DNA from 2 places in the Paenibacillus sp. 1-18 genome. Region 2 is predicted to be linked to the other one. Evidence: riboswitches for the same ligand, from Rfam matches in the RefSeq annotation. Region 2 holds a riboswitch; the other holds the start of a gene.
The links. Region 2 has a riboswitch for glycine ahead of sdaAB (L-serine ammonia-lyase, iron-sulfur-dependent subunit beta). Riboswitches for the same ligand answer to the same signal wherever they lie in the genome.

Region 1: another riboswitch for glycine. It lies ahead of L693_RS0113635 (alanine/glycine:cation symporter family protein); the one in region 2 lies ahead of sdaAB (L-serine ammonia-lyase, iron-sulfur-dependent subunit beta).

The regions. Positions count from the first base shown of each region.
Region 1 covers NZ_ASSB01000213.1:54,720-58,906, forward strand. Annotated here, with positions in the region: gene L693_RS29990 (helix-turn-helix domain-containing protein) at 1-306, opposite strand, end outside; gene L693_RS29995 (transposase) at 362-661, opposite strand; gene L693_RS0113635 (alanine/glycine:cation symporter family protein) at 753-2,168, opposite strand; glycine riboswitch at 2,337-2,431, opposite strand; partial or broken gene L693_RS0113645 (family 1 glycosylhydrolase) at 2,608-3,301, opposite strand; gene L693_RS0113650 (Gfo/Idh/MocA family oxidoreductase) at 3,250-3,969, opposite strand; gene L693_RS31425 (LacI family DNA-binding transcriptional regulator) at 4,154-4,187, shown strand, end outside.
Region 2 covers NZ_ASSB01000245.1:12,983-17,169, reverse strand. Annotated here, with positions in the region: partial or broken gene L693_RS0115505 (DUF6359 domain-containing protein) at 1-1,357, opposite strand, end outside; glycine riboswitch at 1,572-1,687, shown strand; gene sdaAB (L-serine ammonia-lyase, iron-sulfur-dependent subunit beta) at 1,897-2,586, shown strand; gene sdaAA (L-serine ammonia-lyase, iron-sulfur-dependent, subunit alpha) at 2,576-3,475, shown strand; gene L693_RS0115490 (Ig-like domain-containing protein) at 3,599-4,187, opposite strand, start outside.

The DNA of each region.
Region 1 (4,187 bases), on a different contig from region 2:
TTCGAGTTCCTCTAACTTTTTTAAAAAAGCGTTCTCCGCACGGAGTCGTTCATTCTCGTACTCCAACTTCTTCATAGCCAGTTTGTAGAGATCTGCATCTGTGAGTTCTTCCGGTGCCTTGTTGCGTCCTCTGCCGTCCTGCAGGGCCGCTTCTCCGTCTGCCTGGTACTTCTTCACCCAACTGTAGACTTGTTGGTAAGACACCCGGAAATGGTTCGCTGCCTTTGTGTAATCTTGTCCATTGGCAAGGCAGTACAGCACAATGTCGATCCGTTCCTGCCATGTCGTTGCGCGTCCTTTGGTCATAGGCTTGCTTCCCCCTGAGTCAGCTGTAAAGCTGTTGCTATGACCATTATACTTCTTAATTCGCGAGTTGAGTTTGGCTTGCAATCCTGTACTTGTAGACGACTTGGTTTTGTGACAATCCTCCCTCAAGAACATCCTTCACGGCTTGGTGTTTAAGCTCTGGAGAATACGTTCGGTTATGAGTGCGGACTTCCAGACCCTCGTAACCATACAACTCATACCGTCGCCGCCATTTCCCTATAGAGTTTTTGGTTACTCCAAACTTTCGTGCCGCAGCCTTCACTCCGATAAATCCCTGTTTAATTTCTTGAAGAATCGTTAATTTCTCGAATGCCGTAAACTTCTTTTGTTCCATAAAAATGCTCCCCATACAGTAACAGGTTTTTATTATTTCACCTGTCTACTATATGGGGAGCATATCATTTGAATGTTATGGCTTTCAATTTTTATAAATTAGCCGCTTGTCCTGTTTCTTCTACCTGGATAGCCGCTACACTGGCACCTGCAAGATTACCCTTTTTCTTATTAGGATACAGGGAGTCCATATAGGTTCGGGTTTCTGCAACTACAATGCCTGACAAGCCAAGCAGTGCAATCAGGTTCGGAAAGGCCATCATCGCGTTAAAGATATCTGCCAGCAGCCAGATGGCATCCAGCTTGATGAACGCGCCTCCGGCAACCAGTGCGATGAACAGATATCGGTATGGCTTAATCCATTTGACGCCAAGCAAATATTCAACACAGCGTTCCCCGTAGTAATTCCAGCCAAGCATGGTCGTGAACGCGAACATAATCAGAATGATCGTAAGCAATTCTGCACCCAGCGGAAATGCGCTGGAAAATGCCTGCTGAGTCATCAGACCCGCATCGGTAGGACCGCTCCACACACCACTAACCAGTAGCGTCAGCCCGGTCATTAGACAAATAACCATGGTGTCAATAAACACACCTGTCATAGAGATCAGTCCTTGCTCCGCAGGCCATTTGGTTTTGGCAGCTGCGGCTGCAATCGGCGCGCTTCCCAGCCCCGCCTCATTGGCAAAAATACCTCTGGCTACCCCACTGCGCATCGCCAGCATAATCGTGGCCCCGGCAAATCCCCCCGTCGCAGACGTGGTCGAAAATGCGGAGTGCAGTACAAGCGCGATTGCGGCGGGAAGCTGGTCAGCAAACCGAATCAGTACGATGATACAAATCAGCACGTACAGGCCCGTTTTAAAGGGAACGACCTTGGTCGATACCTTGGCAATGCTTTTGAGCCCTCCAATCGTAACCAGTGCTGTAAGGGTGGCAATAATCAGCGCTGTTGCAATTGGCGGAACGCCAAAGCTGTTTTCGGTCGAGGATACAATGGCTTTGACCTGTGGAAACGTTCCAATGCCGAATAACGCCACCAGCATACCCGAAAAGGCAAACAGCATCGCCAGCGGTTTAAAGCGGCGTCCCAGACCATTTTCAATATAATACATCGGGCCACCGGAAAATTGTCCATTCCGGTCCTTCACCCGGTATTTTACCGCAAGCACACCTTCCGCATATTTCGTCGCCATCCCGAAAAAGGCAGCAACGACCATCCAGAACAAAGCACCCGGTCCGCCCAGCTTAATAGCAGTCGCTACGCCGACAATACTTCCTGTGCCAACTGTAGCCGCAAGCGCTGTGCTCAGGGCCGCAAAGCTGCTTACATCCCCGCTGCCTTCATTGGGGGCCTTGCCAATCAGCTTGATCGCCAAAGGCAGGCGAAATACCTGCAGCAATTTTAAACGTATGGTCAGCCACAACCCCGTTCCCATCACGAGAATAATGAGAGGCGCCCCCCATATCCAACTGCTAATCGTTTCTAACACATGTACCAAATTCATCTCAACCCGCTCCTCCAGCATATTAAAAAACAAAAAAGAGTCAAATCCGCTGATTCGACTCCTGGAGAGGTTAAAGGCACGAAGAAATAAAACCCTTTTGTGCAGGTTCTGGGCCACTACATAGCTTAAAATAGCTATAAAAAAATAGGGCACTCCCTGTCACAGGTTATTCGCGTCTCTGTCCTTTTGCCTGAGAGTTTAAGCAGATGTTCTCTGCGGTGCACCTTCGGCGCCCAATTAAGGGTCTCTCCAGAGTTCTGTCCGTTTACGGTCCCGCTTGCTGTAATCAGCCAAGCACCTGAGAGTTTTGCCCCTTCGGTCGGAACTTTCGTTCCATCTCCCGCAAACATCAACCAGACATATGAAATTGTTTTTTATTATACAGAAAACTTTCAGATTATTACAAGTGAAAAATTTGTGAAGACCTCTGAGATGTAATTTACAGTTCTTCACCATTGGTTGCAATTACATTTTTGTACCAGTTAAAGGAGTCTTTTTTGGAGCGCTTGAGCGTTCCGTTACCGTCATCGTCCAGATCGACATAAATAAATCCGTAGCGCTTGGACATCTCGGAAGTAGACATACTTACAAGGTCGATAGGCCCCCAGCTCGTATAACCGATCAGATCACTTCATTTGGGCAATATGCTGACGCAAGTAATCAATGCGATAGGTGTCATGCACAGAGCCGTCTGCTTCCACCTTATCATACGCACCCAAGCCATTTTCCACGATGAACAGCGGCTTTTGATAGCGGTCATATAACGTGTTCAGCGTAACACGCAGACCCATCGGATCAATTTGCCAGCCCCAGTCGGAGGACTGCAGATACGGATTTTTCACGCCGCCAATCAGGTTTCCTGCTGCTTTCTTGCCTTCTGGACCTGCAGATACGGTCAAGGTCATGTAGTAGCTGAATGAAATGTAATCGACCGTGTTATTTTTCAAAATTTCGGCGTCGCCAGGTTCTGTTTGCAGAACAATATTATTTTCTTCAAAATAGCGTTTCATGTAATTGGAATATTCTCCACGGGCATGCACATCCGTAAAGAACAGGTTCATCTGATTTTCATGCTGGGCTTTCAGAATATCCTCCGGATTACACGTATGCGGATAGCTTTCCATGCGAGCCAGGTTTTAACAATGACCTTTTTATCTGGATAATATAAAACGGTTTCCCTATAATCGTCGACACCTTGAGCGGCACGAACCGACTTGATGTCATATCCGATTTGCTCCGGTCTGCCAAATAAGGCAATGAGTCTGTCCAGCGTATGTACGCCGAGTCCGTAGAACATTCCATTAACTGGATTGCCGCCAGGCACACTGGCATCGGGACGGAAATAATCGTAATGGGATTCAATTTTCACAATGTCTCCCAATTTGCCAGAATAGAGCGCTTCCTTGAAAGCAAGATAGTCGCTGTCGAATCTGCGATTTTGATACGGCATGACAATCAGGTTCTTTTCTTTGGCCAACTCAATCAGTTCACTCGCCTGTTCAAGACTTTCACAGAAAGGCTTTTCCACCAGTACATGCTTGCCGTGGGATAATGCCAATTTGGCGTATTCATAATGTGTGGCAGATGGTGTACATACGACAACAAGTGATATTTGCGGGTCATTGAGAACATCCGTGATTTGATCCGAAAACTGTATATCCGGGTAGGCCGTCTTCATCTCCTCCCGCACCTGGCGTGTATACACTCTCGATACTTGAAAGGTATCCCTGATTCGGACATAGGGCAAATGATATCGGGTTGTACTTTTGCCAAATCCCAAATAAGCAACTTGAATCGTCATTTTGCAAATCCCCCGTTTCCTAAAGGCTCCGCTTTCGATTTTGCAAGAACAACCGTATAATGAGAACCATTCTCTTTGAAATGCATCTAAAGACACTTTAGAATAGACGTAATGCCCTCAAAAGCATCCTAAACTTTGTAACGCGTTTCGTGTCAAGTATTTTGCTTATGTGAGGAGAAGCATCATGTCGAATCTTGATCAAATTGCCAAACTGGCGG
Region 2 (4,187 bases):
CATCATACGTCTTCTTCGACTGTCCGTTTTCCTCACGCGCATATTTCGGCGTGGCATCTTCGACAGGTGAAGAATCACCGATGAATGCCGCCTTGCCCTGGCCTACCTTGGAAATAGCGGCAAAGGGGCCTTCGGCACGGCCTCCGCCGTTATAGACACCCTGATCTACAGCATTGCCCCATTTTTTCGTGCCTGCAGGGATATAAGCAATCCCTTTAGCCTTGTCCGGATCAATAATAGCCAGCGTAGATCCAGCATGCATTGCAATAGAGCTCACGCCCTTGGTAATACCGAAGGATTGATCCGCAGCCACAATGTCCGTCGCGTTCACGTCACCGAGCGCATTGTAGCGGAAACGAACACCAAAGTTCGTTGCCAGCCAGTCAGAGCTGGTTAAGCCCTGCATTGCCGGTGATGCAGCTTCTTCTGCTGTCATGCCTTTTGCCGGATTGGAATAGGCTCCGCGGCGATAGCCGTTCATGACCTCGGAAGAATCCCAGCGGTTTTTGTTACGGTCTGCATTATAGTGGTCGGAGATGAAAAAGACGCTGCCCCCGTTCTTCACATATTGCAGCAAAGCAGCCTGCTCGGATGCCTTAAAGGCAACATTGGCTTCACCGATGATGAACACATCATATGGACGCAGCTTGTCATACGTTATGGCCTGCTCTCCATAGGTAAAAGGAATGGAACGGTTCAACTGGTCCACGGTAAAACCAGCATTGCGCAGCCCGTCCGCAAAATCGGAGAAGGCGCCATCAATGACCCAATCCGCAGCTCCGGCTGTCTGTGCATGCGTATTATCGAACAGAACCTTTTTGCCTTTTCCATCCGGCAATGTCGTACCGGGTTGTCCCGGGGTACCAGGATCAGGCTCGCCCGGATCACCAGGGTTTCCTGGCTCGCTTCCACTCACCAGCTCCACAGCGCTCGGGCTTTTCACTCCACCAAAATTGTTGTAGGCACCAAGCGTACCCGTCACGCGGATTTTGCTGCCGATCAGCTCAGGGTGGCCTGAAAGTCCAAACTGCCCTCTGTACGCTGATGTAAGCTGTATATCCAATAGACTAGACGTATTGTGTTCATTGGCCTGATCAGCAATTAATACGTTAAAATCATTGGCAAACGGGCTGGAAAAGTTGGCCGTTTTTGATCCGGTAGCATGTCCGACGATGTAGCCTTCCACCGTCACCGTGCTTCCGCTGCTTTGGCGCTGAAGGGCTTCAGCCACTGTCAATGCCCCCTCGGCTTTAACTTGACCGAACGGAACGAAAATTCCTATAAGCAGTGATACAATCGCTGCCAGATGCAGCATTCCTTTCAAGCGTGAACCTGTGAAGCGCAAGCCTTTTGCCATACGTCAATATCCCTCCTATTATTCCATAAATGGTATTGTCCTCTATCAGATTAGCGATCTATCCTCTAATTCCTTCCTGATTTCATCCATAATTATGTAAAAATTAATTTTTTCTAGTGGGAACCTGTTGGTCTTTGTAAAAATCGAATCCTGTGGTTGACAGCGGTCACAGCATATATTATTCTAAAAAAGATATGTAGAACGGTATACGCGAATGAAGATGACGGGAGAGTCCGTCCAGGAAGCTTACAGCCTGGAGGCACCGAAGGAGCAAGACGCCAGCACCCGGCTGACGGATAATCTCTCAGGTCCATGTATCGTCATCTGACGCAACTCTGGAGAGAGCGCAAGCCACCCAAGGGGTAAGGCGGGAATGACACCGCACGAAACTCTCAGGTAACGAGGACAGAGATAAGGGAAACTTCCTTATCCTGTCCTTTTTTGCGCTCACATCGTGCGTCAGCATTAGGAACCGTCTATACGCGCAAGACGCGGCAATACCATATACTATGGTATTAGAACATACAGGGGGCCATACCATGCGTTTCAAAGATGTATTTTCCATTATCGGCCCGGCTATGACCGGACCCTCCAGCTCACATACCGCAGGCGCGGTGCGGCTCGCACGCGTTGCCCGGCACTGGCTCGGCGCACAGCCTGACCGTGCCCGCATGACACTGTACGGTTCTTTTGCCGATACGTACAAGGGCCACGGCACAGACCTGGCGCTCATCGCGGGGCTGCTCGATTACGATACGGACGACTACCGAATTCCGGATGCCGAGCAATGGGCAGAGCAAGCCGGGATGGCGGTGGAATTCGCCTTTAGCGGACTACCCGCCCCTCATCCGAACACGGTCCGCTTCGAGCTGTGGAAGGATGAGGAGCTGCGCACGCTGCTGGGTTCCTCCATTGGCGGCGGAAGCATCCATGTCCAGCAGCTCAACGAATTCCGGGTCAATCTGACCGGAGAGCTGCCCACGCTAGTGCTTCTTCACTCGGATAAGCCCGGTACATTGGGCGCGGTGACCTCAGCGCTCGGAGCGGCTGACATTAACATTGCCTATATGCACGTGGATCGCAAAAGCCGGGATGGTGAAGCACTTACCGCCATCGAAATGGACAGTCCTGCTACGCCTGAAGTGATCAAAAAGCTGCGGTCCTTACCTCATATGTACGAAATTAAAATGATCAATTTGAAAAAAGGAGCTGAATCTGATGCGATTTAGCCGTCTGCATGAAATCAGTGCTTTATGTGCGAAGGAATCCACCACGATTGGCCGTCTGATGATTCAAGAGCAGGCACAAGAGACGAACACATCGGAGGAAGAAATCTTCCGCCAAATGTCTGATTATTATGAAGTAATGAAGGAAGCCGTTCATCGTGGTCAGACACAAGACACTGTATCCCGCAGTGGATTGACGGGCGGCGACGGCAAGCGCCTGGCTGAATATTTGCGGGCAGGGGAAACCTGCTCCGGCGATGCCTCGGCGCTAGCCATGGCGTATGCCCTCTCCGTGTCGGAGGTTAATGCGTCCATGGGTCGTATTGTCGCCACGCCCACCGCAGGCTCATGCGGAGTCATCCCCGGTGTGTTCATCAGTGCACAGGAGCGATTCGGCTGGGATGACGAGCATATGGTGCGCGGCCTGTTCGCCGCTGGAGCCATCGGCTACGTGATCGCCAACAACTCCTTCATTTCCGGCGCAGAGGGAGGCTGTCAGGCTGAGATTGGCTCAGCGATCGGGATGGCCGCCGGCGCTATGGTCGAGCTGCGCGGCGGCACGCCTGAGCAGGCTATTCACGCCGTGGGCCTCGCCCTTAAAAACACGCTCGGCCTGATTTGCGACCCCGTCGCCGGACTCGTGGAGATTCCGTGCATCGTGCGCAACGGACTGGGGGCTGTCACCGCGCTTGCCGCAGCGGATATGGCCTTGGCAGGTGTGCGCAGCGCCATCCCGTCTGACGAAGTCATTGACGTGATGCTCGAGGTCGGCAGCGCGATGCCGTCAAAGCACCGCGAGACCGCCAAGGGCGGCTTGGCGCAGACGCCGACCGGCAAGCGCTTAACCGAATCGCTTACACGCAACGCATCGACCAAGAACAAAAAGTCGTAGTTTTTAAGCGCCAGTCCTCCCTCTACATTCTCCTGAAGAAAGAGGATTTACCATATTAAGAAAAGAGCAAGCATGTCGTCCCTGGACGTATGCCTGCTCTTTTTCTTTTCAGTCGGTTACAGATTACTGCACGTTCACCTGTACCTTCGTCATTTTACCTGCATATTTTACTGTAATTACGGCTTTCCCCTTGCCCTGTGCCTTAATGTTACCGTCTTTGACTGTGGCAACAATAATTCTCGACGAGGACCAGACAGCCGGTTTGGAAACATCCTGCTCCGACTCGTCCTTGTACGTAGCTGTAGCCGTCACTTTAGCCAGTTGTCCTGCCTTCAAATTCAATGTGACTTCGTCTGTTTGCAAATATTTAAGTGTATCTACATCCACGGGTACACTGATAACCTTCCCGCCGAACTTCGCCTGAATGTTGCTTTTACCATAGCTGACCGCGGTAACCTGCCCCTTCTTAACCGTAGCTACCTTGTAATTGGACGTTTTCCATTCAGCCTGGGTTGTAACGTCCTTTTCTTTGCCATCACTGGATTTAACAACAAGCGCGATGGTTTTTTGATCACCGGATTTCAGCGATAACGCGATCGCATCCGCCTCAATCTTTTGCGCTACGTCCACTTCCACTGTGAATGTAAGGTTTTGCTTGCCATAGGAAGCTGTAACGGTAGCCTTACCACTGCCATTCGCTTTGATCAAGCCC